3 regions of the Faecalibacterium sp. Marseille-Q4896 genome follow, and region 2 is predicted to be linked to each of the others. Evidence: riboswitches for the same ligand, from Rfam matches in the RefSeq annotation. Region 2 holds a riboswitch; each other region holds the start of a gene.

Evidence for each region. Region 2 has a riboswitch for thiamine pyrophosphate ahead of J3348_RS06505 (energy-coupled thiamine transporter ThiT). Riboswitches for the same ligand answer to the same signal wherever they lie in the genome.
Region 1: another riboswitch for thiamine pyrophosphate. It lies ahead of thiD (bifunctional hydroxymethylpyrimidine kinase/phosphomethylpyrimidine kinase); the one in region 2 lies ahead of J3348_RS06505 (energy-coupled thiamine transporter ThiT).
Region 3: another riboswitch for thiamine pyrophosphate. It lies ahead of thiW (energy coupling factor transporter S component ThiW); the one in region 2 lies ahead of J3348_RS06505 (energy-coupled thiamine transporter ThiT).

What each region holds. Positions count from the first base shown of each region.
Region 1 covers NZ_JAFREG010000001.1:344,929-355,472, reverse strand. Annotated here, with positions in the region: gene J3348_RS01970 (glutamine synthetase III) at 1-983, opposite strand, end outside; gene J3348_RS01965 (class I SAM-dependent rRNA methyltransferase) at 1,685-2,911, opposite strand; gene J3348_RS01960 (CYTH domain-containing protein) at 3,108-3,596, shown strand; gene J3348_RS01955 (rhomboid family intramembrane serine protease) at 3,593-4,225, shown strand; gene J3348_RS14355 (tryptophan synthase subunit alpha) at 4,750-5,190, shown strand; gene J3348_RS01940 (TENA/THI-4 family protein) at 5,328-6,005, opposite strand; gene thiD (bifunctional hydroxymethylpyrimidine kinase/phosphomethylpyrimidine kinase) at 5,998-6,798, opposite strand; TPP riboswitch at 6,855-6,962, opposite strand; gene J3348_RS01930 (TIGR00730 family Rossman fold protein) at 7,058-7,594, shown strand; gene J3348_RS01925 (D-isomer specific 2-hydroxyacid dehydrogenase family protein) at 7,636-8,532, opposite strand; gene J3348_RS01920 (aspartate dehydrogenase domain-containing protein) at 8,548-9,348, opposite strand; gene J3348_RS01915 (chromate transporter) at 9,483-10,055, shown strand; gene J3348_RS01910 (chromate transporter) at 10,052-10,544, shown strand, end outside.
Region 2 covers NZ_JAFREG010000003.1:63,823-74,366, forward strand. Annotated here, with positions in the region: gene J3348_RS06485 (sigma-E processing peptidase SpoIIGA) at 172-1,011, shown strand; gene J3348_RS06490 (sigma-70 family RNA polymerase sigma factor) at 1,060-1,764, shown strand; gene sigG (RNA polymerase sporulation sigma factor SigG) at 2,321-3,088, shown strand; gene J3348_RS06500 (sporulation transcriptional regulator SpoIIID) at 3,139-3,387, opposite strand; TPP riboswitch at 3,498-3,597, shown strand; gene J3348_RS06505 (energy-coupled thiamine transporter ThiT) at 3,680-4,309, shown strand; tRNA gene J3348_RS06510 (tRNA-Ala) at 4,451-4,526, shown strand; gene bilS (flavodoxin family protein BilS) at 4,590-5,081, shown strand; gene J3348_RS06520 (DNA glycosylase) at 5,174-6,010, opposite strand; gene yfcE (phosphodiesterase) at 6,010-6,555, opposite strand; gene J3348_RS06530 (MATE family efflux transporter) at 6,865-8,196, shown strand; gene J3348_RS06535 (sodium:alanine symporter family protein) at 8,395-9,786, shown strand; gene pyk (pyruvate kinase) at 10,033-10,544, shown strand, end outside.
Region 3 covers NZ_JAFREG010000002.1:86,318-96,861, forward strand. Annotated here, with positions in the region: gene thiC (phosphomethylpyrimidine synthase ThiC) at 1-204, opposite strand, end outside; gene thiE (thiamine phosphate synthase) at 407-1,042, opposite strand; gene thiM (hydroxyethylthiazole kinase) at 1,029-1,850, opposite strand; gene thiW (energy coupling factor transporter S component ThiW) at 1,866-2,381, opposite strand; TPP riboswitch at 2,672-2,779, opposite strand; gene J3348_RS04365 (hypothetical protein) at 2,970-3,251, shown strand; gene J3348_RS04370 (precorrin-8X methylmutase) at 3,414-4,088, opposite strand; gene J3348_RS04375 (cobyric acid synthase) at 4,085-5,581, opposite strand; gene J3348_RS04380 (threonine-phosphate decarboxylase) at 5,578-6,645, opposite strand; gene cbiB (adenosylcobinamide-phosphate synthase CbiB) at 6,642-7,595, opposite strand; gene J3348_RS04390 (histidine phosphatase family protein) at 7,592-8,191, opposite strand; gene J3348_RS04395 (bifunctional adenosylcobinamide kinase/adenosylcobinamide-phosphate guanylyltransferase) at 8,185-8,505, opposite strand; gene J3348_RS04400 (adenosylcobinamide-GDP ribazoletransferase) at 8,502-9,254, opposite strand; gene J3348_RS04405 (bifunctional adenosylcobinamide kinase/adenosylcobinamide-phosphate guanylyltransferase) at 9,251-9,772, opposite strand; gene cobT (nicotinate-nucleotide--dimethylbenzimidazole phosphoribosyltransferase) at 9,766-10,544, opposite strand, start outside.

The DNA.
Region 1 (10,544 bases), on a different contig from region 2:
GTGGTGGACAGGGACCAGTTGTTGTGCTTGCCGCTGCCGTTCACGCCTTCAAAGGGCTTTTCATGCTGCAGGCAGACCAGACCGTACTTGGGGGCGATCTTCTTCATCATCTCCATGGTCAGCAGGTTGTGGTCGATGGCCACGTTGGTGGTATCGTAGATGGGAGCCAGCTCATGCTGGCAGGGAGCAACTTCGTTGTGCTTGGTCTTGGCGGGAATGCCCAGCTTCCACAGCTCCTCGTCCAACTCCTTCATAAACTCGGAGACCTCGGGACGAATGACACCGAAGTAGTGCTCTTCCAGCTCCTGACCCTTGGCAGAGGGGGCACCGAACAGGGTGCGGCCGGTGAGGATCAGATCCTGACGGGCTTCGTAATCTTCCTTCTTAATAAGGAAGTACTCCTGCTCGGGGCCGACGGTGGTGGAGACGTAATCCACATCCTTGCCGAACAGCTTCAGGATGCGAACTGCCTGATTGGACAGTGCGTTCATGGAACGCAGCAAGGGGGTCTTCTTATCCAGAGCCTCGCCGGTGTAGCTGACGAATGCGGTGGGGATGCACAGCACATCATCCTTCACGAATGCGTAGCTGGTGGGGTCCCATGCAGTGTAGCCGCGGGCCTCGCAGGTGGCGCGCAGACCGCCGGAGGGGAAGGAAGATGCATCGGGCTCGCCGCGCACCAGCTCCTTGCCGGAGAACTCCATGATGGCGGTGCCGTCGCCCACAGGGGAAACAAAGCCATCGTGCTTCTCACTGGTGATGCCGGTCAGCGGCTGAAACCAGTGGGTGTAGTGGGTGGCACCCAGCTCCATGGCCCAGCGCTTCATCACGCTGGCCACAACGTTTGCCACCTCAATGTCCAGCGGAGCACCCTTGTGCAGGGTGTTCTTCAGGCTCTTATAAGTTGCGCTCGGCAGGCGCTCCTTCATCACATGTTCGTTAAAGACCTTGCTGCCGTAGATTTCCATAACATTCGCTGCCATAAATCCTACTCCTTACTTGATCTTATTTTTCTTACCCTTTCGTCTGCATTCTGGTCTGCCGCAATGCCGCACCCAGAAGTACGAAAGCATCTTAACAAAAACGGCGCTGCGAGTCAGGAGGTGACCCACAGCGCCGTTGCTGTCTATGGTTTGATTATAGCCTCTGCCGGGCAAAAAGGCAATTGACAAATCTGACGATTCTGTACAAACAGCTTCCTGCATTTTTGGAGCATCCGCACTTGGTATGACTTTTTAAGAGAACGAACCCTCTCCGCCCGATGGGAAAAACCCTCTCAGTCATTGCTTGCGCAATGCCAGCTCTCCCGAAGGGCGAGCTTTTATCCAGCTGCCGGGTAAGTTTATTCATCATCGGAAAAGATTGTTGTTTTCCGTCCCTGCTCATAAAGCTCCCCCCTCGGGGGAGCTGGCAAAGCCGTCAGGCTTTGACTGAGAGGGTTCAGGCAGCGCAGCAAAAAGATGCATTTACCCGATGGGGTCCCTTCTGGTGAAAATGTGTTTGGATCGGCCCTGCGGTTGCGCAGCAATAAAAGCCCCGGCGAGGCTTTTAAGCAGGCGAGCGGTCTGCGTTAGCAGATGGAAGGGCTTTGCCCTGACAAGTGTCGGGGACGCGACAAACACGAAAATATAAAATAAAAATACCTTAATGAATTGCAGAGCGAAGCGGCGCAATTTTAAAATCGTTAAATCACCTGAAAGAGGAAGAACTTCAGATAATTCGTCTCCGGCACACCCCACAGGATCGGATGATCCGGTGCCTGCTGCTTCACCTCGATCTGCCGCAGCTGGCGGTGCGCATCCTTTGCAGCGGCGCGCAGCATCTTGATGAACAGCTCCTCGGTGGCAAAGTGGGAGCAGCTGGCAGTTGCCAGATAGCCGCCGCGGGGCAGCAGCTTCATGGCACGGTAGTTGATCTCCTTGTAGCCGCGCATGGCGTTCTCCACAGTGCGGCGCGCCTTGGTAAAGGCCGGCGGGTCCAGAATGATAAAATCGTAGGGGTGTCCTTCTCTTTCCAAGCGGGGCAGCAGCTCAAAGGTGTCCTCGCACAAAAAGTCCATATTGGTCAGACCGTTGCGCTGGGCATTGCGCTGCGCCATGGCAATGGCCTCGGCGCTGATGTCGGCGGCGGTCACACGGGCAGCGCCGCCCGCAGCGGCGTTCAGTGCAAAGCTGCCGGTATGGGTAAAGCAGTCCAGCACGGTGTGGCCTGCGGCAAGACGTGCCACGGCCCGGCGGTTGTACTTCTGGTCAAGGAAGAAGCCGGTCTTCTGCCCATTCTCAAAGTCCACATGGTAGTAAACGCCGTTCTCGCAGATCTCGGTCTGGGTGCTTGCCGGATGAGTCTCACCGGGCAGCTCAAACCAGCCTTTGTTCTGCTCAAGACCTTCCTTGGCGCGCAGAGCCTCATCGTTGCGCTCGTAGATGCCATCGATGGTCTGGCCGTCGGCACGCAGGACTTCTGCCAGAATAGGAAAGAGGATGGGCTTGAGCTTTTCCATGCCCACGCTTAGGGTCTGGGTGACAAGGATGTTGCTGAACCGGTCCACAGTCAGCCCGGGGAACTGGTCGGCTTCGCCAAAAATGACGCGGCAGGCAGAAAGGTCTGCAGGTTCCAGCACGGTCTTGCGGTAGTTCCATGCATATTCCACCCGGCGGCGCCAGAACGCAGCATCAAAGGTGTCGTTGGCATTGCGGGAGATCAGCCGCACGCGGATCTTGCTCTTGAGCGAGACAAAGCCGGTGCCAAGGTAGGAACCCTTTGTGCTGACCACATCGGCCAGCGTGCCGTTTTCCGGCTCATTTTCCGGGGAATTGAGGATGTCGTTCTCATACACCCAGGGGTGCCCGCCCACCAGCAGGCCTTCGGCGTGTTTGTTGACGGTATACACAGGGTAAGCGCGTTCTTTCATATGGTTCTCCTTATCATGGACGAACTCCCTTCGTCCCGCGTTCGCTCGACACGCTTACCGTGCGGATAGGCTCCCTCACTGAGGGAGCTGGCTGCGAAGCAGACTGAAGGAGTAAAAATCTACCCTTTATAATAGCACAAAATCATGTTATTATAAATAAGAAATGCCAAAAAACCGCATGAAAGAGGGATACATTATGGAGATCGAACGCAAATGGATGGTGAAGGGCTGGCCGGAGGGGCTGCCCCTCAGGGAGGAATTTGCCATGCGGCAGGGCTATATCAGCGTGCGGCCCACTGTGCGCATCCGGGAAGAAGCCCTCACCGGTGGCAGAACGGACTACATCCTCTGCTTCAAATCCGGGGGCGGCCTTGCCCGCGAGGAGATCGAGCGCAGCATCGACAAAGAACTGTTTGATGATCTGGAATACAAGATTATCGCTAAACCGCTCATCCCAAAGCTGCGCCGCAGCTACACCCTGCCGGACGGTTCTGTGCTGGAAGTGAACCATGTGGACGAAGGCCAGCCCACCGAGTTCTGGTACGCCGAGGTGGAGTACCCCACGGTGGAAGCAGCCCTTGCATGGCAGCCGGAAAGCTGCGGCCTTGGCGATTACCTCAAGGATGAAGTGACGAACCAGCCCGGCCAGAGCATGGGCGAATACTGGGTGGAGACAAGAGGATGAAAAAAGTAAAACTCAAACTGGAACTGCAGTACAACTCCCCGGTGATCCTCACATTTTTCCTGCTGTCACTTCTGGTGCTGTTCCTCGACCAGTGGACGGACGGGTGGACGACGATGCATCTGTTCTGTGTCTACCGCTCCTCGCTGAAGGACCCGCTGTTCTACATCCGGCTGTTCGGCCATGTGCTGGGCCATGCCAGCTGGGACCACTTTCTGAATAACATGCTGCTGCTGCTCGTTGTTGGCCCGCCAATGGAAGAAAAGTACGGCAGCAAGCCGCTTTTGTGCGGCATGGTGTTCACCGCTCTGGTCACCGGCGTGCTGCAATGCGTGCTGTTCCCGCGTTCGGGGCTGCTGGGCGCGTCCGGCATCGTGTTCATGCTTATCATGCTTTCGTCGCTGGCGGGCTTCTCCGGCGGCATCCCGGTCACCATGCTGCTGGTTGCAGCGCTGTACTTTGGTCAGCAGGTGTACGATATCATTTTTGTGCACGACAATGTAGCAAACTTCATGCACATTGTGGGCGGCTTATGCGGCACTGCCTTTGGCTACTACAGTGCGTTGCACAGCCGCCGCAGGCCGGCAAAAGCGGTGAAGTTTTCCAGCACGAACAGCCGCCGGAAGCGCTGAACCCACTGTGGACATAGGCTGATTTTAAAAAATTTGCAAACAGGTATTGACAAACGAAAAATCCGTGGTTTAATATAGCCAAATTCAATACACTAAACCGTTGAAGCGGAGATAACGGCGAACCATGCCTGTACAGAGAGCCTGCGCAGCTGAGAAGCAGACCGGAAACAGTTCGTCAAGGAAAGTGTGACTTTGCGTTATATTTTCCCGAAATGGACCGCTGAGGGTGCAGGGAACTGCGGAGAACTTTCGCCGCACAGTATTCTGCAACGTAGGGCATACGTCAGTTGCCGGGGATGTGTTGGCATCCCGCCAAGTGCATGGGGTCATGCCCATGAAGTCAGGGTGGCACCGCGGATAGAAGGCCAAATTTTATTCGTCCTTGACAGAAGAGAGTTCTTCTGTTAGGGGCGTTTTTCTTTTCCACTCCCTCGGCAGAAGAGCCGGGGGAGTTTTTGTTCTACCGGGAGGGAAAAAGCCATGAAGATACGGCCCACACTGGACGAAGTATGGAGGGTTAAAAAATGATCAAGGAAGCCATTGTGAAGATCGTCAGCAAACAGGACCTGACCTATGACGAAGCCTATGCCGTGATGAACGAGATCATGAGCGGCGAGACCACTCCCACCCAGAACGCAGCTTTTCTGGCGGCGCTTTCCACCAAGAGCGCCAAGGCTGAGACCACGGACGAAATTGCGGGCTGCGCCGCCGCCATGCGCGACCACGCCACCAAGGTGGACACCGGCATGGATATCTTTGAGATCGTTGGCACCGGCGGCGACAACGCCCACAGCTTCAACATCTCCACGCCGGAGCAGGCAGCAAAAATGACGGGCATTGCCGATGGTGCCATTGTGGGCTCGGCCATCATCAAACTGCTGGAACAGTACGGCAAGGATGCACCGGAGCACATTGGCGCATATGTAAAAAGCATGAAGGACGCTGTGCGGGAATACACCATTTAGTGCAGCATAGGGCTCCCATGTTTCCGGCACGAAGGCTCATGCCTGCGGCTGCGGCCACGAAACCCTGAACAAAACAAATGCACCCGGTTGCTGCGGTTCTGCCCACAGGCCGGGTGCATTTTATATTTTAGGAAAAATTACAGGTCACTGCGCGGGGAAGCTGCCATGGCCCAGAAGTTCAGCTCGTGCTCCGAGCAGGCATGGAAGATCTCGCGGCAGCGGGCAAGGCGCTCGTCGCTCAGGCCTTCGCAGACTTTTTCTGCAAACGCGGCCCAGTCGCGGCAGGCCGCCTCATAGCCCTTGTCAGCATAGTCCACCACCAGCGCACCATAAAGGGTATCCTGCACGGAAGGCTTTTCTTCCAGCAGTTTCTGGAAGATCCAGCCATAGCTCAGCATACAGGGCAGGCAGGCCATCATACACTCGGCCGCGCCATCGCCATTTTTGGCGGCTTCGATCATAGAGTCCACATAGGCACGGTTCTCCGGCCGCAGCGGCAGGCTCTGGATGCCTTCATCGGTCAGTCCAAAGTGCTTGAGATAGTGCAGGCGGGCTGCATCCTCGCTCTCATTCACGAAGGAAAGCAGGGAATAGTAGGTGCGGATGGTCTGCATATCCTTTGCCTTGGTCATGCCCCAGGCAAACACCTTGGCATATTCCCGCAGGTAAAGACTGTCCTCCACGATGTAGCCCTTGAAGCAGGCTTCATCCAGTGTGCCATCCGCAAGGTGGGTCAGAAATTCTGAGTGCAGACATTGCTCCCACACAGGCAGACTTTCCTGCACCAGCTGCTGCACAAAGGTCTGCTCACTCACCCACAAACTCTCCCTTCAGTGCAAACATATGGTCCATCGGGCCGGAGCCGTGGCCCAGATCCAGCATGGCAGAAAGACAGCCGGAAATGTAGGCCTTTGCGCGCTCCACAGATGCATCCAGATCATAGCCCTTTGCCAGATTAGACGCAATGGCGCTGGATAGGGTGCAGCCGGTGCCGTGGGTATTGGGGTTTGCAATGCGCTTGCCGCGGAACCATTTGCCGCAGCTGTCCCGCCACAGAAGGTCGTCGGCATCGTTGATCTGGTGGCCGCTCTTGCACAGCACGGCACAGTGGTATTTCTCGCTGATCAGCTTTGCAGCGGCCTCCATTCCGGCCGCATCGGTGATCTTCATGCCGGAAAGGATCTCAGCCTCCGGAATGTTGGGGGTGACCACCTCTGCCATGGGCAGCAGTTTTTCGGTCAGTGCCTGCACGGCATCGTCCCGCAGCAGCTTGGAGCCGGAGGTGGCAACCATCACCGGGTCCACCACGATATGCTTTGCGCCGTAGGTGTGCAGCTTTTCGGCGATCACACCGATCAGCTCTGCCGAGGATACCATGCCGATCTTGACGGCATCCGGGTAGATGTCGGTAAAAATGGCGTCGATCTCCTGTGCCAGAAATTCGGGCGTGGCTTCAAAAATGCCGGTCACACCTGTGGTGTTCTGGGCAGTCAGTGCGGTAATGGCGCTCATGGCGTACACGCCGTTTGCAGTCATGGTTTTGATATCGGCCTGGATGCCAGCACCGCCGCTGGAATCGCTGCCGGCAATCGTCAATGCAGTTTTCATGGTTACAACTTCCTTTGCAAAAAATGCGGAAATGCCCGCAAAGAGGCACCTCCGCACTTTGAAGCAGCAGTATCTCCCTACGTTGGCATTGTCCAAATCAGGTCACAGGTCTGGGCAAACAGCCCACTCTCAGCCTGCTTTTGCAGGCTCCCTTTTTCTGCGTTCAAGAATACCACAGTGCCGCTGCATTTGCAAGGGGATGGCCCTTTTCAATCGGCCCGCTGCGTGGTAAAATGGAAAAAACAAAGGGGGAAATACCATGAACATCACGGTCTATCTTGGAGCAAATGCGGGCAATGATCCTGCGCTGGCGGAAGCTGTCCGGGAACTGGGCAGCTGGATCGGTGCAAACGGGCACCGCCTTGTGTACGGCGGCTCCCGCAGCGGCCTGATGGGTCAGCTTGCCCAGAGCGCGCTGGACGCAGGCGGCACGGTGACCGGTGTGGAACCGCAGTTCTTTGTGCAGCAGGAGCTGCAGCACGATGGCCTGACCGAGCTGATCGTCACCAAGGACATGACCGAGCGCAAGACGAAGATGATCGAGCTGGGCGATGCCTTCATCGCATTCCCCGGCGGTACCGGCACGCTGGAAGAGATCGCAGAGGTAATGTCCAAGGTCTCGCTGGGCCAGTTGGACGCGCCCTGCATCCTGTATGATCTGAACGGCTACTACGACAGCCTGAAAGCACTGCTTGCCAAAATGATCGAGAAAGGCCTTTCCACGCCGCAGCGCCAGCAGGGCATCCGATTTGCGGCGAATCTGGAAGAGATCACAACAATTTTGAATAAAGCCTAAAAGGAAACGCTTCCCCGGCCGGGAAGCGTTTCCTTTTTATATCATTCTCCCAGTGCAGTGCGGATATTTGCAAGCACCTTCTGGCTCAGCAGCACAAAAGCCTGCTTGGTGCGTCCGGCAGAAACATTCGCGCAATGCACATTCTCACGGGCAAAGAAGTCTTCGCCCACCGGGCCGGCAGCGGCACGGGTGTCACAGAAGAAGTGGGTGCCCGGCAGAGCAAGCCACTGTTCCAGAGCAGCAGAGTCAAAGCCCGGGCCGATGGAGGTGTTGAACAGCACCTTGCCTGCGCCCAGCTGCGCAAATTCGTCCTTGCCCAGCAGAAGGACATTTTTGTTCAGGCAGGTGAACACCACCTCGCTCTCGGTCAGCAGCTGTGCCAGCGGCTTATAGGCCATGCCCACAGCTTCGGCATCCGGCTTGCGGGTGCGGCTGTAATAGGCAATGTCGGCGCCCATGAACTGCAGCGCGTCGGCGATCATTTTGCCGGACACACCCAGCCCGATGATGCCTGCCTTCAGCCCGGTGATCTCCACCGGCTCGTCCCGCAGCATGGGCATCCCAAAACCGTGCAGGATGCCGGTGAGCTCATGCAGGACGTACTCCACAACGCCGCGGTCGCCGTAGTCCCGGATGCCCAGCACTTTGATGCCGCGGGTGCGGGCGTAGGCGATATCCACATTGGCGCTTTCCTCAGAATACAGGCTGCAGCACATGCCGATGTAACGGATATTCGGGCAGCGCTCGATCACATTTTTGCCCATGCGGGAGGTGTAGCTCAGAAGTACAGCATCGGCATCTCCGATGCGCTGCACGATCTGGTCATCGCTGGCCGGGATATCGCGGTACAGCACCACTTCTTTTGCGTACTGATGCAGCGCTTCCTCGGCGGAAGGAATCAGGCTTACCGGCTCAATGGCCACCAGTTTGTTGAACATCTGCAAAGCCCTCCTTTAGTAGAAGCATACAGGGGAGGAGAGGTTGCGCAGCAGGGCAACTACGCTCCAACCGGCAATGGCGCTGGTGGAAGAGCAGATATCCACCACGGCCTTCACGCCCTCGATCTCGGCGGTGATGCGGTGGTCGTCGCCCACCCAGCCGGGTACCGAGTGCATGGTCACGCCGGTGATCTCCGGGCCGGTGGTGGCCAGCGAGGTGGCAACAGCCACATTCACGCGGCGGGGGAAGGTGGCAATGGCCTGCTTGGCATTGCCGGTGAACACGGTGGTCTTTTCGGTATCGGTCAGCAGGTGGTCGGCCCATACCGGCGTGTTGCGGAAGCCCTTGGCTCCGGTGTGGGTCTCAATGCCTGCCGTCTCGGCCAGCTTCTGCGCCTCGGCCATCAGAGTGACGGTCTGCAGCACATCAAAGCCGCCAATGGCACCGCTTGCCAGATGCACCTTGGCACCGCCCTCCACGGCAGCGGCCTTGACCTGCTCGTAAAAATCAAGGTCCGCAAAGGCACCAATGGAAATAATGACCAGATTCACGCCTTTTTTCAGTACAGGCACAGCCATGGCGCGCACAGCCTCCACCGAAGCGGTCTCCACGATGTACTCCGGCTCCAGCGCCAGCAGGGCATCCACATCGTCACACACGGCACAGCCCACCGTTTCGGCAGTCTTTTCCGCCGAAGCACGGGTGCGGCTGGTCACGCCCACCAGCTCATAGTCCGGCAGCAGACCGTTCTTCCATGCGTTGGCCACAATGCCGCCCAGAAATCCGCAGCCTACAATGCCAAATTTTGTTTTCATATCCTAAACTCCTTTTTCTGCTTTTTCCAAAGAAAACAGCTTTCTGCTTTTTCCAAAGAAAACAGCATATTCCATTAAAGTATATCATATCAAAACAAAAAATGATATAATAAGGCGCAAGAAAGGAGAAGGCTATGTCGAAAACAAAGGAGCTTTTCTGGACGTTTTTCAAAATTGGTGCGTTCACGTTTGGCGGCGGCTATGCCATGGTGGCTTTGCTGCAGAATGAATTTGTGGAAGAGAAAAAGTGGGTGACAAAAGAAGAATTTCTGGACATGGTGGCAATTGCGGAGTCTACGCCCGGCCCGGTGGCGGTGAACAGTGCCACCTACATCGGCTACAAGATCGAGGGTACGGCAGGTGCGGCAGCGTCCACGGTGGCGGTATGTCTTCCGTCCTTCGCGGTCATTTATCTGATCTCGCTGTTCTTTGACCAGTTCCTCCGCCTTTCGGTGGTGGCAAGTGCGTTCCACGGCATTCAGGTGTGTGTGATCTATCTGATCCTTTCCGCCGGACTGAAAATGCTGAAGCAGCTGGAACACAGCGTCTTCAATATTGTCATCCTGACCACGGTTGCGGCAGCGATGGTGGGCTGTTCCATTGCAGCAGTGTCATTCTCTTCCATTTTTTACATCCTGTTCAGCGGTGCGGCCGGGCTGCTGGTGTATGCAGTACAGCAGCTGCGGAAGGGGGAGAAGAAGCCGTGATCTATGTAGAACTTTTCTGGAATTTCCTCATGATCGGTGCGTTGTCCTTCGGCGGCGGCTACGGCATGATCTCGCTGGTGCGGGAAACGGTCTTAGGACACGGCTGGCTGACGGAAGGCGAATTTCTCAGCTTCATTGCCGTGTCGGAATCCACACCCGGCCCGCTGGCCATCAATATGGCCACCTTCATCGGTGCTTCACAGGGCGGCTTCTGGGGCGCGCTGTGTGCCACGCTGGGTGTGGTGCTGCCGTCTTTTGTGATCATTCTGCTCATTGCATCGGTGCTGCAGAATTTGATGAAATATGCCGGTGTCAATGCAGTTCTTGGCGGCGTTCGTCCCTGTGTGGTGGCGATGATCCTGGCAACTGCTGTCAACATGGCGCTTTCTACGCTGGCCGGGTTTGCAGCGGACAAGGCAGGCATTGCACCGGATCTCCGTTCCATTGTGGTGTTCCTGCTGCTGTGGGGGCTGCATGCCCTTTGCCGCC
Region 2 (10,544 bases):
TAATATACCACACTTTCCAGAAATGTTCAAGTACTTTTTTGAAAAAAATGTGAAAAATGTGATAGACTGTGAAAATCCGGTCTCAAAATTCTTACAGAAGCCGCTTTTTTGCACACAGCGACATGGTTTTTTGCAGAATTGGAAGATACTGGAATTTGAAAGGGATCGTGTATGAAAACCGTGATCTATCTGGACGAACTGCTGCTGACGAACTTTCTGGCCGCAGCAGCACTGCTTTTGGGCGCAGGGCTTTTGTGTGCGCGGCAGTGCAGCGGCCTGCGGCTGATGGCGGGCAGTGCGGCAGCGGCAGCAGCTTCGCTGGGCATTCTGCTGCCGGAGCTGCCCGGCCCTGCAGCTTTCCTTTATAAGGTGTTCACCTGCTGTGCTGCTGTAGCTGCGGCTTACGGTGTGCCGGGCCTGCGCAATTTTGTGCAGCTGTGTATGTGGTATCTGCTGCTGAACCTGCTGCTGTGCGGAGCCGTGCTGCTGCCCGGAGTGCAAAGCGCAAATCTCTGCGTCTATCTGCCGCTGTCTCCGGGCCGGCTGCTGCTATGCTGCGGTGCAGTGCTTGCCGTGCTGCGCGGTGTACTGTTCTGTTTTGGCCGTGCAGGCACCCGCTGCTTTGCCGCCGTGCTGGAGCTGGAAGGTGCAGCCCTCTCCGTACAGGCTTTCTGCGACACCGGCTTCTCAGTGCAGGACCCGCTGACCGGGCAGGCAGTGGTTCTGGTCTATTATCCCGCCGTGCGCAGTGCCCTGCCGCAGGAGCTGCGCACATTTCTGGACCGTTATTTTGCCTGCGGCACGGCACCGCCGCCGGAGCTGCGGGTGCGGCTGGTGCCCTGCACCACCATTGCCGGGCACTGCGTGCTGCCTGCCGTTCCGGCCAAGGCCCTGCGCACCAGCAAAGGCAGTGCAGCGGGCATTCTGGCCGCATTCTGCCGCCCGGAAACACAGCAGCCATGGACAGCTCTGCTGGGCAGCGAACTGGCCGTACAGCTGGGCATCCGCTGAGAAGCGTTTGATGCGATCGATACTTATAGATGTACAGGAGGGGTATTCATGTTTCATGTTCTGCACCGGTTCTGGCGTTGGCTCCTTGCACGGCTGGGCTATTGCGGCGGCGCACATTTTCTGGCGGGCGCGCCCAGCCTGCCCCCGCCCCTGACCCCGGAACAGGAAAAGGTCCTGCTGGCTCGTATGGCTGCAGGCGATGCCGCTGCCCGGGACGACCTGATCACCCACAACCTGCGGCTGGTGGTGTACCTTGCCAAAAAGTACGAAAGCAGCGGTGTGCCTGCCGAGGACATGATCAGCATTGGCACCATCGGGCTGATCAAGGCGGTGAACACCTTCACGCCGGAGCGCAGCATCAAGCTGGCCACCTACGCCAGCCGCTGCATCGGCAATGAAATTCTGATGTACTTACGCAAAAGCTCCAACCGCCGTCAGGAAGCCAGCATCGACGAACCGCTGAACGTGGATGGCGACGGCAACGAGCTGCTGCTTTCTGATATTCTGGGCAGTGATGAGAACCAGATCAGCCAGCGGCTGGAACAAGATGCGGAGCGCGCCGTTCTTCGCCGGGCCGTGGACAGCCTGTCCCCGCGGGAACGGCAGATCATGGAGCTGCGCTTTGGTCTGGCGGACGGCATTGAGCGCACCCAGAAGGAGGCCGCCGACGCACTGGGCATCAGCCAAAGCTACATTTCCCGGCTGGAAAAACGGATCATCCACACCTTAAAAGTACAATTGGAAAACGAGTGAGGTGAAAAAACGCGGACTGCCGCCCGCTGGGCTTGACAATCCACGCTGATTCGCGTATAATAAAGCTACAAAAGGCGCTGGCCCTGCAAACGGCTAGTTCCTTACCGGATTAGTCAAGAAAAGATGACCGCTCGGATTGGGACTCGAGGCGGTCATTTTTTCTTTTTGTCATCACTGTGAGAAACAGTCCATGTAATTTCAAACGTAACGTAGATTGCTCCGCCGAGAAGCGTGAGCAGAAGCACGACCTGTTCGAACGTCATGGTGCATCCCCCCTTTCCGCCCTTGGACATCCGGGGAGAACGAGATCTTCAAGAAAAAATCGTCTTTAGCCGGCACCCAAGTACCGGTAAGGACTAGCCGCCTGCGTTTGTGGGCACAGCGCCTGATGGCGGCGTTGCCGCCGCAAATACAGCATATCATAGATCCGCACAAAAAACAATATTTTGCCGCGCTTTCCTGCCAAACGGGAAAGCGCACAGTTTTTTCCACGCATACAATGCCGCTGCGCATCCCATACTCCCGGTGAAGATCAAAACAGACCGGGGGCGTTTGGATGTACAACAAAGTGGAGCTGTGCGGCATGAACACTGCAAAGCTGCCTGTGCTGACCGAAGCCGAAAAACGGGAGCTGCTGGCCCGCGCCCACGCCGGTGATGCAGCAGCCCGGGAACAAATGGTGGAAGGCAACCTGCGGCTGGTGCTCAGCGTGGTGCAGCGGTTCGCCCAGCGCGGCGAAAATCTGGACGACCTGTTTCAGGTGGGGTGCATCGGCCTGATCAAGGCCATCGATCATTTTGACCCCGCCCAGCCGGTGCGCTTCTCCACCTACGGCGTGCCCATGATCATTGGCGAGATCCGGCGTTTTCTGCGGGACAACAATGCCCTGCGGGTGAGCCGCAGCCTGCGGGATACCGCCTACCGGGCCATGCAGAGCCGCGAAGCGCTGGAAAAGCAGCTTGGCCGCGAGCCGACCATGGACGAGATTGCCCAGAGCGCCGGGCTCACCCGCCGGGAAGTGACGGCGGCGCTGGAATCGGTGGTGGAGCCGATCAGTCTGGAAGAGCCGGTGTACACCGATGGCGGCGATGCGATGTATGTGATCGATCAGGTGCGGGACCCGGACGGCGAGGACAGCTGGATCAGCGGGCTGCAGTTCCGGCAGACCGTGGCCGGGCTGACCCCGCGGGAAAAGCGGATCATGGAGCTGCGCTACCTGCAGGGCAAGACCCAGATGGAGGTGGCACAGGAGATCGGCATCAGTCAGGCACAGGTCAGCCGGTTGGAAAAAGGCGCACTGAGCCAGTTCCGCACCCGGGACTGAACCTAAAAAAGGCGGCACAGCTTCCGTTTTGTTCGGAAGTGTGCCGTCTTTTATCTGCGGCTGTATTTGCGCCGGGTGGCCGCACCGCCGCGCAGATGCCGCTCTGCCTTATTGCAGGCCAGAACCGCCCGCACCTGCCGGAACAGCTCCGGCTGCAGCGTCCGCAGCCGCACCGCAACATCCTTGTGCACGGTGGACTTGCTGCACCCGAACACCGCTGCCGCCGCACGCACTGTGGCCCGGTTGGCCGCGATATATTCGCCCAGCTGTACCGCCCTCTGTTCGGGGTCTCCCTTCATATCCAGACTCCTCCCATTGTGAACTTATGGTACAGCCTATGCACAGGCCGGGGCAGATATGTTCCGCCGGGGCTTGACTTTTGCGCCGGACGCGCTATACTTTTGCATGGACATAAAAACAGGGGTGCCGAAAGGCTGAGATCCGCGTTTTGCGGAGTACCCTTTTACCTGACCGGACAATGCCGGCGTGGGAGTTTGCAGAACTGTCCGTTCTTTCACAAACCCCGTGCGCCTGCTGGAAAGCGGGCGCATTTTGTTTTTGTGTACTATTGTTCTGAGAAGAGGAATCCCTATGACCAAAACCTATTCCAAAACCCGCATTCTGGTGGAGGGTGCGCTGATGATCGCCCTGTCCACCGTTTTGAGCATGATCCAGATCCCGCTCATGCCCCACGGCGGTTCCATCACCCTGTTCAGCATGGTGCCCATTCTGGTAATGAGCTACCGCCACGGCGCAAAGTGGGGCATCATGACCGCTTTCGTCAACAGCCTGATCCAGCTTGTGCAGGGCCTTGGCAATCTGGCATACTGCCAGACCCTCACGGCACAGGTGGGCTGCGTGCTGCTGGACTACCTTCTGGCCTTCACGGTTCTGGGCTTTGCCTGCCTGATCGCAAAGCCTTTCCGCAGCCGCACCGTGGGTGTCGGTGTCAGCGCCTTTGTGGTGTGCCTGCTGCGCTTTTTGTGCAGCTTTCTGTCCGGTTACATCGTCTGGAAGGACTACGACTACGCTTTCAGCTGGATGACCGAAATCGGCTTTCCCGGCATCTCCAACATGAGCGTGGACGGTCTGTGCTGGCTGTACAGTGCCGTGTACAACGCCACCTACATGCTGCCCGAAGCCATTCTGACCACGGTCCTTGTGGTGATCCTGATCCGTGTCGCACCGCAGATCTTCGACCCGCAGAACGCAAGAGCGTAAGTTTTTTCGCAGTCATTTTTCCCGCCGGGAAGGGCATTTCCCCGGCGGGAATTTTTTTGCAGAAAATCCCAAAAAAGCTGTTGACAATCCGGCAAAGCGCTGGTATAATTACTCCTGTCGTCAGGCACGGCACAAACATCTGGGGGATTAGCTCAGCTGGGAGAGCGCTTGCATGGCATGCAAGAGGTCACCGGTTCGATCCCGGTATTCTCCACCAGAAGGAAAAGCACCGCACGGAAACGTGTGGTGTTTTTTGTTGTTACCGACCAAAGGAGAAACTATGAGCTACGCGATCGTATTCAGCAGTAAAACAGGCAACACAAAATTATTGGCAGACACGCTGCACGCCTGTCTGCCACAGGAAAACTGCTGCTATTTTGGCACCCCGGACCCTGCTGCCATGGAAGCAGACGACCTCTATGTGGGCTTCTGGACAGACAAGGGAAACGCTGACGAAAGCACTTTGGACTTTTTGAAGCAGCTGCACGGCAAAAATATCTTCCTTTTTGGCACCGCCGGCTTTGGCGGCAGTGAGGAGTATTTCAACAAGATCCTGAAAAAGGTGGAGCGTTCACTGGACAGGAGCAACACGGTCTTCGGCCGTTATATGTGTCAGGGCAAGATGCCGCTTTCGGTACGCCAGCGGTATGAGGGCATGAAAAAGCAGCCGATCCATCTGCCCAATCTGGATGCACTGATCGAGAATTTTGACAACGCCCTTTCTCACCCGGATGCAGAAGATCTGGAACGGTTAAAGCAGGCAGTAAAATGATCAAAAGGCAGCGGTTTTCCTCAAACAGAGGAAGCCGTTGCCTTTTTTGCTTAGCGGATGGTCCTACGCTCCTGCCTGCGGCTCCGCGGTTCTTATCCCACGCTTCTTTTATAAAAGAACAGGTACTGCTGCACGATGCCTGCTTCCAGCCCGAACTGCGGGAACGGGTCCTGCCCGGCAAACTCGTCCCGGATGAGCCGTTCGATCCAGACATCCACCGGCACACGGCCCACACGGCCATAGCCGAACAGACACACGCAGTTTGCCACCTTTTTGCCCACACCGTCCAGTTCCATCAAACGGGCAAAAAGTGCTTCATCGGGCAGGGAAGCCAGCTTCTTCAGGTCCAGTGTGCCCTCTGCCGCCTGCTGCGCCGCATGCAGCACGTAGCGGGTGCGGTAGCCAAGACCGCACTCCTGCAGCGCCTGCTCCCCGGCACAGCAGAGCGCTTCTGCCGTCGGGAACGCATACACCGGCCCTTCGCTATCGCTGCCCAGCCGCTCGCCAAACCGCTCCGAAAGCAGCTCTACCGCCCTGCGGATAGCCGGGATGCTCTTTCGCTGCGAGATGATGAAGCTGACCAGCATCTCCCACTCATCCTGACGCAGCACCCGGATGCCCCGGCCATATTCCATGGCACGCTGCAGAAAGTCGTCCCGGCTGTCCAGCTTTCCGCGCAGGGCGGCATAGCTGCGGCCAAGGTCGAAGTAACCGTGCCAGAAGGTTTCCCATGTGCCCGGCTCACACCGCACCGTGTAGGTTCCGCTGCGCAGTGGTCTGAGGTAAAGCAGCTGTCTCCCGGAAACAAACCGATACCAGCCCTCCGCCTGCTTCCGGGGGCGAAAGCACTGGCCGCTTTCCAGAATTTTGTCCGGGTCGAAATCATCCCGGATCTGAACCGTTTTCTCTTCCAGCTCCATTGCCCCCATCACAGCTCCAGCTCCCGGTACACTTCGCCTTCCAGCGTTTTCCAAAGGAAAGTCTCCCCTTCCAGTGTCATATAGCTATGTGCACTCCCCTCCTTCGGGATGCTCACAGAACCGGGGTTCAGGTAGAGATTGCCTTCGCCGAACTCTGTCCACGCCGGAATGTGGGTGTGGCCATGCAGCAGGACATCCCCCGGAACCAGCGGTGGCAGGTTTTTCAGGTTGTGCACATGACCGTGGGTAGCGTAAACGAGCCGCCTGCCCACCGGCAGCACCGCATAGTCGGCCAGAATGGGAAAATCCAGCACCATCTGATCCACCTCAGCGTCACAGTTGCCCCGCACGCACAAAAGCGCCGGCTTCAGCCCGTTCAGGAGCGGGATGACCTCCTTCGGGGCATAGCCCTCCGGCAGGTCGTTGCGGGGGCCGTGATACAAAAGATCCCCCAGCAAAAGCAGCCGGTCTGCTCTCTCCCGCTCAAACGCTTTGATCATTTTTTTGCAATAAAACGCCGACCCGTGCAGGTCGGATGCGATCATCCATTTCATGGCAGGATTCTCCTTATTTTATAAAGTATCTATTTTTATTTTAGCCTCCCGGTGAAAAATGGTCAAGTCTATAAAAGTCATACTTTATCTGTTTGACCTCTTGACATCTGCCGGAAGCCGTGTTATCCTACAGTTAATAAAATTCGTGTGGATTTTTACAGCAGTATGCTACTTTTCGCCACACAATGACTTCAAAAAAGCCATTGTGTGGCTTTTTTGCGTCTGCTTTTATCTTCGAGCAGTCTCGCCCTGACGATTCCGCGGCTGCAGTAATTCATTCCTTTTCTCTACAGGAGCAATGCAAACACTATGAACGAGACCTTTATGAAAGAAAAACCGGTGCTGCCGCTGTTGGTATCCATGGCGCTGCCCAATGTTATTTCCATGCTGGTGAACAGTCTGTACAACATCGTGGACAGCCTGTTCGTGGCCCGCATCAGCGAAGACGCCATGACTGCGTTGTCGCTGGTGTTCCCGATCCAGAATTTTGCCAACGCCATCGCCATCGGCTTCGGTATCGGCATCAATGCCATGATCGCACTGTACCTTGGCGCGGGCGACCACAAAAAGGCCGAGACTGCCGCCACCCACGGTATGGCGCTGAGCCTGATGCACGGCATTCTCATCACCATTGTCAGCATTGTCATCATGCCGGGCTTTTTGCGCCGGTTCACCAGCGACGCAGGCCTGATCGCATCCGGCATCACCTACTCCACCATCGTATTCCTGTTTGCCACCATCAACATGGCGGCACTGGCCTTTGAAAAGATGTTTCAGGCCGTGGGCCGCATGAAGGTGACTATGGCGGCGCTGATCTTTGGCTGTGTGTGCAATATCCTTCTGGACCCCATCCTGATCTTCGGCCTTGGCCCGGTGCCTGCCATGGGCATTGCGGGTGCGGCCCTTGCCACCGGCATCGGCCAGCTGCTGAGCCTGTGCGTTTACCTTTTCGTTTACGTCCGTACTGAGCTGCCTATCCGACTGCGCCGCAGCTGCCTGCGCCCGGATGCTGCACTGGACGGCAAACTGTATGCCATCGGCGTGCCGGCCATCCTCAATCTGGCCCTGCCCTCTCTGCTGGTTACCTTCCTGAACGGCCTGCTGGCGGGCTTTTCCCAGAGCTACGTGGTGGTGCTGGGCATTTACTACAAGCTGCAGACCTTCCTGTATCTGCCCGCCAATGGCATCGTGCAGGGTATGCGCCCGCTCATTGGCTACAATTACGGTGCCAAACAGCACGCCCGCGTGAAAAAGCTCTACGAACTCACCCTCATCATGAGTGCTGCCATCATGGCTGCGGGCACGGTCATCTGCCTGTTCGCTTCCCGCCCGCTGATGCAGCTGTTCACTTCCAACCCCGAAACCGTCGCCATCGGCCAGACTGCCCTGCGCATCATCTGTCTGGGCTTTGTGGTTTCTGCCGTATCCACCACCTCTTCCGGTGCACTGGAAGGCCTTGGCAAGGGCGCAGAATCGCTGGTCATCTCGCTGTGCCGCTACATCGTATTCATCATGCCGCTGGCCGCTGTGCTGTGCCATTTCCTTGGTGCCAACGGCGTGTGGCATGCATTCTGGATCACCGAAGTGCTGTCCGCCATCGTGGCTTACCCGGTGTACCGCAAGGCAGTTGGAAAGTGCTGAGCCTTCTTGAAAGCGCTGGACGGCGAAGGACAAGTAAAATAAAATAGTTTCAAGCAGTTGAGGGAGAGTTTGCCAAAAATCCGCCCTCTTTTTTGTGCATTTTATTTGACAGTACGCAAAAACTGCGGTAAAATAAGGTGTTTGTTTTCCGGCATTTCGGCTGGAAAAGCGCAATTTAACAGAGGATGTGGGAAAAATATGATCGAGACGATCACGGCCGTCAATCAGGCGGTCAACCAATTCATCTGGGGCGTGCCCGCCATGGTGTGCATCATCGGCGTAGGCCTGCTCCTGAGCGTTCGCACGGGCTTTTTGCAGATCCGCAAATTTCCCTACGCCATCAAGACTACCATCGGACGCATGTTCCACAAAAAAGACGCTTCCGATGGCGCCATGACCCCCTTTCAGGCGGTGTGCACCGCGCTGGCCGGCACCGTGGGCACCGGCAACATTGCCGGTGTGGCAGGCGCAATCGCCATTGGCGGACCGGGTGCCGTGTTCTGGATGTGGTGTTCTGCCCTGCTTGGCATGTGCACCAAGTTTGCCGAGGTCACGCTGGCGGTGCACTACCGTGAGCGCAGCGAGACTGGCGAATGGGTAGGCGGCCCCATGTACTACATTAAAAACGGCCTGAGCAAGCATTGGCAGTTTCTTGCTGTGCTGTATTCCCTGTTTGGCGTGCTGACCGTGTTTGGCACCGGCAATGCCACACAGGTAAATACCATCGTTGCCGCTATCGATACCGCTCTGCTGGAGTACGGCGTGGTGGGCGGCGGTGCGCTTTCTACCCTGAACCTCGTGGTTGGCATCGCAGTGGCCATGCTGGTGGCCATGGTGCTGCTGGGCGGCATCAAGCGCATTGGCAGCGTGAGCGAAAAGCTGGTGCCCTTTATGGCTCTGTTCTACATCGTGCTGTCCGTGGGCGTTATGGTGCTGAACTTTGAGCGCCTGCCCTATGTGTTCGAGTCCATCATTGCGGGTGCGTTCAACCCGGCAGCGTTCACCGGCGGCACCATCGGCAGCCTGTTCGTCAGTATGCAGAAGGGTGTGTCCCGCGGCATTTTCTCCAACGAGGCCGGCCTTGGCACCGGTTCCATTGCCCACGCCTGCGCCGACACCAAAAAGCCGGTCAAGCAGGGCATGTTCGGCATCTTTGAAGTGTTTGCCGATACCATCGTCATCTGCACCCTGACTGCCATGGTCATTCTGTGCAGCGGCACCACCGTGAACTACGGCACCGCCGCCGGTGCAGAGCTGACCATCAGCGGCTTTACCACCACCTACGGCGGCTGGGCTTCCATCTTTACCGCCGTGGCCCTGTGCTGCTTTGCTTTTTCCACCATCATCGGCTGGGGCCTGTATGGTTCCCGGTTCCTGGTGTTCCTGTGCCGCAGCGATAAGGTGGCAAAGCCCTTCTTTCTGGTCTACTCCTTTGTGTCCATTCTGGGCGCAACGATGGATCTGGGCCTGCTGTGGAGCATCGCCGATACCTTCAACGGCCTGATGAGCATTCCGAACCTGCTCGCGTTGCTGCTGCTTTCCGGCACAGTGGTCAGGCTGACCAAAGAATTTTTTGCATCGGAGGGCTGATTGCCCACAACAAAAAGAGGCTGTTGCAAGACAGCTCTCCAAAAACATTGTACGAAACCCGGAACTTTTTCAGGGCCAAAACGGCTCCAAAAGGTTCCGGGTCTTTGATTTTTCGCAATTTCCCCGCGCAGGCTGCTACCGCATTTTTTCAATCCCCTTATTCTGCCCGCGTCCGGCTCTTTTCAACCCGGACAGTTCATGTTACAATATACATTAGAAATAAAAAATGAATCGAGGGAATGAACCTTGGATTTTTATGGTACCATCGGCCCGGCCTGCGCACAGCCGGCGATCTTGCAGCACATGGTGGAAGCCGGCATGACCGGCATCCGCATGAATCTTTCCCACGGGCCGCTGGCGGCGCACACCGACTGGCTGGCCATGATCCGCGCAGCCGGCATCCGCCAGCTGCTGATCGACCTGCAGGGGCCGGAACTGCGCATCGGCACGCTGGCAGAACCTGTTGCTCTGGTTGAGGGTAGCTCTGTACGCCTTGGCGCAGACGGCGTACCTTGCCCGGCAGCTCTGGTACAGGCGGCTGCGCCCGGACAGCAACTTCTGCTGGACGACGGCAAGCTTCTGGTGCAGGTCACACAGGCATTGCCGGAAGCCCTTGTGTGCACCGTGGTGCGCGGCGGCACCCTGCAGAGCCGCAAAAGCATTGCTGCACCGGGCCTTGCGGTGCCCTCGCCTACCCTGACGGAGGAAGACCTGCAGAACCTGAAAATTGCAAAGCAGTGCGGTGTTACCGGTGTGAT
Region 3 (10,544 bases), on a different contig from region 2:
GTTGATCTTGGTGCGCAGCATGGAGCCGACGCCCTCGGGGTTCAAACACTCATGGTGCTTGTTGGCGGGGATGGCAACCTTGCCCTCGGCGACCCACTGGCGGATCTCCTCGGTGGTGCGGTATTCCTTTTTTGCCACGATCTCCATCTGCGGCGTGATGATGCCCTTGCGGGCAGCATCCATCTGAGTGGTATAAGTCTGCATACGCTCTGTTCCTCCAAATGACAGTTTATCTCTGAACAGCAGGGTGCTGGTCATACAAGGGTAGGGAAAGGCAGCCGTCATTCAGAAAAAACAGAACGTTCTGGATGCCGGCACCTGCGCAAAATACGCTTTTCATGTTGGTTTTCTCCATGAATTTTATAACGCGGCCCAAGGTGGTGTCCCCGGTTTGCCGCGGGATCGGTCAGATGATCTGCTCGGAAAGCGCCTTCAGCTCCCGGCACTCGGTCTCGATGTCGTCTGCTGCAAAGATGGCGCTCACAAGGGCCACGCCATCCACACCGGTACCCTTGAGCTGCAGGATGTTCTCCTTGTGGATGCCGCCAATGGCCACCACCGGGATGTCCACGGCATCACCGATGGCCTTCAGGGTCTCGTGGGGCAGAACATCCACATCGGTCTTGGTGTGGGTGGCAAAGGCTGCGCCCACACCAAGGCAGTCTGCGCCGTGCTTGACGGCTTCCCGTGCTTCCTCCACACTGTGGACGGAAACGCCGATCATCATTCCCTCGCCCACACGAGCGCGCACCTGCGCTGCGGCCATATCCTCCTGCCCCACGTGCACGCCCTCGGCGTGGCAGCGGATGGCAATGTCCACATTGTCGTTCACAAAGAACGGCACGCCGTAGCGCTGGCACAGAGCATGGATCTCCACAGCCTCTTTCAGAAAAGCTTCGTCGTCCAGCTCTTTTTCACGCAGCTGCACACAGGTGACACCGCCTTTCAAGGCGCTCTCCACCTGTTCATAGAGGGTCTGTTTGCCCACCCATGCGCGGTCGGTGACGGCATACAGAAGCATGTTCTGCTTATCGCACTTCATAGTTTGCTCCTTCTTCCAGCTGATCCGGGGTCATATTGTAAATGGCATCGATGATATAATTGCGGTAGGTGGAGTTGCCGTCCAGCGGGGTCAGGCGCTTGTGGGCGGTCTCGCCCGCAAGGCCCATGGCGCACACTGCAGCTGCAGCGGCTTCCAGCGGATGGCCGGGGTTGGCGGTGACGAACGCCGCCGTCAGGGCCGAAAGCTGGCAGCCCGTACCGGTGATGCTGCTCATCATGGCATTGCCGTTGCGGATGCAGTAGGCTTTTTCGGCATCGGCCACGATGTCGATGGCACCGGTAATGGCAATAACGGCACCCGTCTGGGCTGCAAAGGCCTTGGCAAAGGCCACGGCAGAATCCAGATTTTCCTCAGTAACTTTATCGGCCACATCGGCATCCACGCCCTTGGTGGTTCCCGCGCCGGAGGCCAGCGTTTTGATCTCTGAGATGTTGCCGCGGATCACGGTGAACTTTACGTCCCGGAGCAGGCGGAAAGCCGTGTCGGTGCGCAGGCGGGATGCACCCGCACCCACCGGGTCCAGCACCACAGGATGGCCCAGCTGGTTTGCCTTTTTGCCCGCCAGTAGCATGCTGGTGATGGTGCGGCTGTTCAGGGTGCCGATGTTGATGTTCAGACCGCCGCAGATGGTGGTGATGTCCTCCACCTCGGCAGCATCGTCGGCCATGATGGGCGAAGCACCGCAGGCCAGCACCATGTTGGCGCAGTCGTTCACGGTGACGTAGTTGGTAATGTTATGGATGAGCGGGCAGGTGCGGCGCAGGTTCTCGAATTCTGTTTTGAACATTCGGGTGCCCCTCCGTCAGGAAAGACTGTTCTGCATGGAGCGCAGTGCGCCGGAGCGCTGCAGGCTGTACACCAGCACGCCCGCAATGATGGAACCCACTGCAGTGGAGATGAGGAACGGCACGATGTAGGCATAGAACGCGATGTCGCCAGCGCTCTTGCCCATGAGGAAGATGGCCACCGGGTAAGCGCACAGACCGCCCAGAATGCTGGTGCCGAACACCTCGCCCACCATGGTGGCAAGGATGTTTTTGGTCTTATGGTACACAAGGCCGCACAGCAGTGCGCCGAACATGCTGCCGGGGAAGGCCATCAGGCTGCCCAGACCCAGCAGGTTGCGCAGCAGCGAGGCCACAAAGGCCACGCCCACGCCCCACCACGGGCCAAGCAGCACCGCGCAGGTCACATTGACCATGTGCTGGATGGGTGCACATTTGCTGCCGAACATGGGGAAGCTGAATACGCTGCCCACCACGCACAGAGCGCACAGCATGCCGGCCAGCGCCAGCTTTTTCACAGAGAGTTTTTTCATAAGGCAAGGCTCCTTTCCAAACCTGCGGAAGCAGCAAAAACCATACAGCGCCTCCGCAAACAGCCCGCACCCGGTGCCAGACCCGGCGCAGGAACTATAAGAAGCGGTCGAGACTTGCTGGTCTCCTCTCACGCCGGAACACGGCTTCCCATCGCTGACGGTCACAAAGCTCAGGGCGCTCCCCCTCAGCCCGCTGCGGCACTTCCGCAGAAAAGTACAAGGTATCCTCCTTAATGGTAATAGGTACACAACAAAAAACAGGAGACACCTTCCGCGGTGCCTCCTGCAAAAAATCATCCATTCTGACTTCCTACGGCGGCATTATCCGCATCAGGTAAAAGGGTCGAAGTTTGGATACTTCCTCTCAGCCTGCTTCACAAGCTCCCCTGTATTTGATTGTGACTGTATTCTACACCCTTTGCGCACAAATTGCAAGAGGGGGCAAAGGCGCGCACAGCGGTGCAAAACGTTTTTCACGCAGTTTTTGGGGCGTTTCACGCAGGTTTTATTGAAAAAGAAGGTGAAATATGGTATTTTCAAGGTGGACGCAGCACGGATATTGTTCTGGTCTGCACCAATGATACACGAATGGACGGTGGCCTGGGCCTTACCATTACGGGTATGCGCAATGTTACAATCACGGGAAGCAATGCAAAAGGCTCGATGCTGGTGTGGAACACCGCAGGCAGGCCCGAACCCGCAGGCGCACCCGCCTTTGCGGATGTGACCGACCCTGATATGGCCAAGGCCGCACAGTGGTGCACCGAGCAGGGCACCATGGCTGCCAAGGGCGACCGCTTTGAGCCCGAAGGCTGGGCCCCGAAGTTCAAGGTGATCGAAGTGTGGAACAAGGCGTTCCCCGCAGCCTGATGCCGGCAGTGTGGATGCCGTGCTCGGTTCGGACCTTTTCCGTGAAAATGGGGCTGTTGCAAAATAGCTCTCTGAAAAAATCATGAACAAAACCCGGAACCTTTTCTCGGCCAAAACGGCTCAAAAAGGGTTCCGGGTTTTTGATATTATGCTATTTCCACCTTATCCGTTCCACCCTCTGGCAGAGGGGTCCAGCATTTCGGTGGCAGAGTAAATGAGGGCGTTGCAGATGGCTGCAGCTACATTGCTGCCGCCCTTGCGGCCCATGGCGGCGATGGCAGGCACGCCGTATCGCTCGCAGGCGGCAAACAGTACTTCCTTGCTTTCCACCACATTCACAAACCCCACCGGCACGCCAATGACCAATGCAGGCCGCAGACCGGCTTCCATTTCCTCCGCAATGGTCAAAAGGGCCGTGGGCGCATTGCCAATGGCCAGAATGGCCCCCGGGTGCTCCCGAGCAGCGCGGTGCATGGCGGCAACGGCACGGGTGGTGCCCGCCTGCTTTGCGGCTTCGGCCACAGCGGGGTCTGCCATGTAGCAGATGGCTTCACCGTTCAGTTTTTTCAGGCCCGGCTTTGTGATGCCCGCAAGCGCCATATTGGTGTCGGTAACGATGAAAGCACCCGCGTGCAGGGCCTTGACTGCGGCTTCCACCGCGCCGGGTGTAAAGCGCAGATTTTTGGCATAGTCGAAATCCGCGGTGGTGTGGATGACCCGCTTGACCACCGCAGCCGTCTCCGGCGGCGGGGTCAGGCCCAGCTCGTCCAGTTCCCTTGTGATAATGGAGATGCTCGTCCGTTCAATGTCGGCGGGCAGATGATGCTGCGGTGTCATGTGTTGTCTCCTTTTTGCATTCCCATGGCGGCATAGATAGCGGGCATATCCAGTGCCGCGCGCACACCATCGGCAAGCAGATCAAACTGCTGCTGACGGTACTGCTCCATGGGGATAAGCTCGGCCCCGGCCGGATCGATGCCCTTCCGTTTGCACAAAAATGCGGTCAGTTTTTCGGTCAGTTCGCCGGTGTCGAACAGGCCGTGCAGGTAGGTACCGAATACACCGTCCTGCACACAGCCCTCCGGCGTGCCGTCTGCAAGGATGCAGAACGCACTGCCCCGCACCTCGGTGCGGCCTGCGTGGATCTCGTAGCCCGTCAGCTTTGCGCCTGCAAAGGGTTCTGTGGTCACACAGGCTGCGGTCTGGGTCAGGTGCTTTTCGGTGCCGAACACCGTCGTGGTGGGCAGCAGGCCAAGGCCCCGCAGGGTGCAGGGGGTGCCGCTCTCCTCCCCTGCCGGGTCGCAGAGCTGTTCACCCAGCATCTGGTAGCCGCCGCACACGCCCAGCACCGGCGTACCGGCTGCCGAAAGCCTGAGCACCGCCGCTTCCAGTCCGCTTTCCCGCAGCCAGCGCAGGTCGTCCATGGTGTTCTTGGTTCCGGGCAGGACGACGAGATCCGGTGCACCCAGCTGGCGGGTGCGCTGCACATACCGCACGCCCAGCAGCGGGTGCTGTTCCAGCGGGATAAAGTCGGTGAAGTTGGACACATGCGGCAGGCGCAGGATGGCGATATCCAGCGGTTTGACGGTGCTTTTTGCTTCCAGACGATCCGAGAGAGAATCCTCGTCCTCGATCTCCACCCGCAGGTACGGCACCACGCCCAGCACGGGCAGCTGCGTTTTTTCTTCCAGCATGGCAAGGCCGGGCCGCAGGATCTCCACATCGCCCCGGAACTTGTTGATGATGAGCCCCCTGATGCGGGCACGCTCGTCGGCTTCCAGCAGCTCCACAGTGCCGTACAGCTGCGCGAATACGCCGCCGCGGTCGATATCGCCCGCCAGCAGCACCGGCGCATCCACCAGCTTTGCAAGGCCCATGTTCACGATATCGTCGGCTTTCAGGTTGATCTCTGCCGGGCTGCCCGCGCCTTCGATCACGATGATGTCGTTCTCGGCGGCAAGGCTGTTGTAGGCTTCCAGAATGTCCGGGATAAGGCTGCGCTTCATTTTAAAGTAGGCGGCGGCAGGCATCTGGCCCCGGGCCTTGCCGTTCACGATCACCTGACTGCCCACATCGCTGCTGGGCTTGAGCAGGATGGGGTTCATGCGCACATCCGGCTCCACGCCTGCAGCCTGTGCCTGCACCACCTGAGCACGGCCCATCTCTGCACCGTTGCGGGTGACGAAGCTGTTCAGGGCCATGTTCTGGCTTTTGAAAGGGGCCACGCGGTAGCCATCCTGCGCAAAGATGCGGCACAGCGCCGCGCACAGCAGGCTTTTGCCCGCACCGCTCATGGTGCCCTGCACCATAATGCATTTTGCCTTGCTCATTGTGCCACCTCCGGCAGGGTTTCGGCCAGCAGTGCAAGCAGCTGCCGGTTCTCGTTTTCTGTGCGCACGGCGGTGCGGTACCAGCTGGCATCAAGGCCCGGATAATTGCCGCAGCTGCGCAGTACCGCACCCTTGCGGCGCAGCGCTTCGCCCAGCGCTTCCGGCGCGCGGAACAGCAGATAGTTAGCCCGGCCCTCGATCACCCGCAGGCCCAGCGCCCGCAGGCCGTCTGCCAGCACAGGCCGCTGTGCTTCGATCAATGCACGCACCTTCGCCACATATTCCGTCTCGTCCAGCGCAGCGATGCCCGCCGCCTGTGCCAGACCGGAAATCGCCCACGGCTGGCCCGCTGCCCGCATCCGGGCAAGCAGCTCTGTATCAGAGCACAGGCAATAGCCCAGACGCACGCCTGCCATGCCGTAAAGCTTGGTGAAGGCTTTTAAAATAATCAGTTTTTTGCTGTTTTTCAGCAGATGCTTTGCCGAAAGGCCTTCGCCCTCCGGCAGAAAATCCAGAAAGCATTCGTCCACGGCCAGCACCGCACCCACGGCCTCGCATCTGCGCAGCAGCGCTTCCACAAGGGCAGGCTCTGCCAGCTGGCCGGTGGGGTTGTTGGGCTGACAGAGGAACACCATATTTGTACCCGGGTGCACCGCGTTCAGGAGATCTTTCGTCACCGTAAAATCGTTTTCTTCCCGCAAAAAATGCCGTTCCACCGTGCAGCCTGCCGTTTCAAGGGCGGTGGCATACTCGGCAAAAGTGGGGGCCGTTACCAGTGCAGTGCGGGGCTTTGCAGCCAGCGCCAGCCGGAAGATGAGGTCTGCCGCGCCGTTGCCGCACAGCAGCCATTCGGCGGGCACTCCCTCAGCCACCGCCAGTTTTTCACGCAGGGCCCGGCACAGCGGGTCGGGGTAGCGGTCGGCCGTGGCAAGCGCTGCCGTAATGGCCTTTGCCACCCCTTCCGGCAGGCCCAGCGGACTGACATTGGCCGAAAAATCCAGCGGGTCGCGGCCAAACTCGGCGCGGTAGCCCGCCCAGTCGCCGCCATGGGTCAATTGTTTCATGCAAGGAACCCCCGTATTGCTGCACCCCATGCCAGCGCAAAGCCGCTTGCCACATACATCATGCGGTTGGCGCGCAGGATGTCCTGCGGCTCAATGGGGCGCAGGGCATCACCGATGGTAGGCTTGGGGTAATATTCGCCAAAATAGTAAGCCGGGCCGGCCAGCTGCACGCCCAGTGCACCGGCGCAGGCGCTTTCGGTCTGGGCGCTGTTGGGGCTGGCGTGGTTGCGCCGGTCCCGCCGCCAGATGCGCCATGCGCCCTTGGCATCGTTGCCGGTAAAGGCCGCAGCGGCCACCCACAAAAGGGCGGCAATGCGGCTGGGGATGTAGTTGGCCACATCGTCCAGCTTCGCGGCTGCACGGCCAAAATAAAGGTACTTCTCGTTCTTGTAGCCCAGCATGCTGTCCATGGTATTGATAGCCTTGTAGGTCAGCGCCAGCGGTGCCCCGCCGATGAGCATATACAGCAGCGGCGCAATGACGCCGTCGCTGGCATTTTCGGCCACCGTTTCCACCGCGGCCTTGGTCACGCCCTCGGCGGTCAGGTCCTGGGTGTCGCGGCCCACGATGCGGCTCACGGCTTTGCGGGCAGCGGGCAGGTCGTTCCGGACCAGCTCGTTATACACATTTGTGCTCTCCTGCGCAAGGCCCTTGGCTGCCAGCGCCTGCCCGCACCAGAACATCTGTACGGCAAGGCCCAGCCACGGGCTGAGCTTTACCGCCGCCAGACACACAAGGCTCGTGACCAGAAAGGTGCCCACCGGCAGGCAGAACGCCGTCACGGCACCGCCCAGCAGCTCGCCCTGCGGGGTGCCGGGCAGGCGGGCGCGCAGGAACTTTTCCAGCCGGGAAATGCATCTGCCCATGAGCACCACCGGGTGCGGCAGCCACGCCGGGTCGCCGAAGAGGGCGTCCAGCACAAAACCGCCGACAACTGCCTGAAGGATCATGCCTTGCTCTCCTTTGTGTACTGGACGGTCTTCACGAGATACAGCAGATGCTTTTCCGTCCAGTCCTTTGCATCCAGCACAAAGCCGCCCGCGTTAGGTCCGCACCATGCATAGTAGTCCCTGTGGGGGACGGCAAATCGCTCCATGGCGGCCATCTGGGTGCCGCCGTGGGCCAGAATGACCAGCCGTTCTTCGCCTGCGGCAAGAGCTTTATCGATCAGCTCTGCCACGGTGCGGCAGATGCGGTCTGAAAAATCCGTCTTGCGCTCTCCATCCGGGCAGGGGCTTTCGCAGTTGGCCTTCACCCATGCCTGATACTCGGGGTCCTTTTCCATCTCGATGAAATTGCGGCCCTCAAAGCTGCCAAAGCACATCTCTTTCAGGCCGTCCACCGGCACAAGCTTTGCCTCCGGGAACAGGATGCGCGCCGTCTGGCTGGTGCGCTGCAGGGTGGAAACATAGACCACATCGGGGTCAAAATCTGCCCGGCGCAGCTGGGCAGCGCCTTCGGGTGAGAGCGGGATATCGCGCTGGCCCTGATAACGCTTCTGGGCGTTGTATTCCGTCTGGCCATGACGCAGAAGATAGATCAGCATTGAGACAATTCTCCTTTCAAAACCGTGGGGATGCCGCAGAACATCTGCACCACGCACTCTGCCCGTGCGGCCAGCAGGCAGGCAAGCCTGCCCGCCGCCTCGCGGTCTGCACGCTGTTTGACATCCATCGGCACAACACCGCCGCCTACCTCGGTGGCGATGAGGATATCGTATTCATGGGCAAGCTTGTCTGCCAAGGCAGGCAGGTCGGCGGCATCGGCAGCCAATACCTGCACGTCCGAAAGACGCTTGCCGGGAAGTGTTTGCGCAAAGGTGCGCTTGCCGCTGTAGAGCGGCCCGGTAATAAAGATCATAGCAGCCCTCCCCACTGGCAGGCACACAGCGCCGCCAGCATCCAGAGCTCGGCCTTTTGCAAAAACCACCCGGCAAGGTCGCCGGTGATGCCGCCGAACTGCTTCCAACTCACGGCATGGTAGCGCCAGAGCACCGCCAGCGCTGCCAGCACCAGCGCCCAGCCGCCCAGCGCCGCCATACCCACGCACAGCACTGCGGCCAGCACCGCCAGCACCCGGCGCACCACAGTTTTGTCTGCTGCAGTGGCAAAGGTGTGTGCAAGACCGGTGTTTTTTGCCATGGGGAACGATGCCACCGCAAGGCCCGAAAGCGCCCGTTCCAGCACCAGTGCCAGAACCCACAGCACACCCACGCGGGGTGTAAAACTCACACAGGTGCACAGGGCAAAATAGGCCAGAAAATAGCTGCACAGTCGGATGACCGCAAAGGCACCGCAGTGGGGGTCTTTTAATATTTCCAGCTTCTTTTCTCGGTCGCCGTAGCTGGAAAGGGCATCGCAGGTGTCGGCATAGCCGTCCAGATGGATGCCGCCGGTGATCCATACCGGGATCAGCGCAAAGCCCGCCGCCTTGGCAAGGCCCGGCAGGGGCAGCGCGCCACACGCACACCACGCCGCACCAATAACGACACCAATGAGCGGGAAGGCGCACATGGCGTAGCGCATATTTTTTTCGTTCCAGTCGAACTGCGGCACCGGGATGGCCGAAAACATGGCAAAGGCCACCGCAATGGTCTGCAAAACGATCATTTTTCCACTCCTTTATAGTACACGGGGATGCCACATACCACCCGCACCACATTGTCGGCCCGGGCGGCAAAGGCATTGTTCACCTGCGCCAGTGCCAGCAGATAGCGGCCTGTGTCACCGGCATAGTCGGCCCCGCCGCTGAACACCTCGTTGGAAACAACGATGAGGTTTTCGCACTGGGCTGCAAGGCTTTCCAGCCCGTGCAGGATGGCTTTGGCCGCGTTTTCCCCTGCTCCCGCCGGGTCGTACAGCTCGTTGGCGGCAAGGTTGCCCAGGTCTTCCAGCAAGGCAGTGCCCCGCGCAGGCAGGCGCACATTGTCCAGATGCAAGGGACACTCCACCGTTTCAAACTGCTTTGCGGCCCGCATTTTGCGGTGCTTTTCTACCCGGGCGGCACACTCGGCATCCCACACCTGCATGGTGGCAAGATAGTAGCGGGGGCCGGTGGTCCTGAGCACAAGGCTCTCGGCGTATTCACTTTTGCCGCTGGCCGCGCCGCCCAGAACCAGCGTCAACATTGGGGCGTATACGGCGCAATGCCGCCCTCCGCAAAGGAGTAGCACCCGCCGTATACGGCCAGCGCCATATCCCACAGCGGGATGCTGGCCACCGCGCCGGTGCCCTCGCCCAGATGCAGCCCCGCCGTAATGATGGGTGCCTTGCCCAGTGCTTCCAGCACGATGCGCGCGGCAGGCTCTGCCGAGCAGTGGCTTGCAAACACAGCCTTTGCCGCCGCCGGGCACAGCCGCACGGCGCACAGCGCGGCCACCCCGCTGATAAAACCATCTGCCAGCACCGGCACCCCGGCCAGCGCCCCGCCCAGAAAGATGCCGCACAGGCCCGCGATGTCAAAGCCGCCCAGCTTGGAAAGCACATCCAGCGGGTCCTCCGGATCCGGCTCATTCTTCAGGATGCCGCGGCAGATGGCATCCACCTTGCGGGCAAGCCCTTCGTCCGAGAGGCCCGCACCGCGCCCGGTCATAAGCTCCACGGGCTGGCCCAGCAGCACTGCCGCCACCGCGCTGGAGGTGGTGGTATTGCCAATGCCCATTTCACCGGTGGCAATGAGCCTGTAGCCATCCTCTGCCAGTTCCCGGGCAAGGGCAATGCCCTCCCCAACGGCCTGCACCGCCTCAGCCCGGCTCATGGCAGGGCCTTTGGTAAAATCCGCCGTGCCTGCGGCAATGCGGCAGCTGCGCACGCCGGGCACCGGTTCGCCTGCCATGCCCATATCCACGGGCAGAACATCGCAGTGGGCCGTGCGGGCCATCTGGCACACGCTGGTGCGCC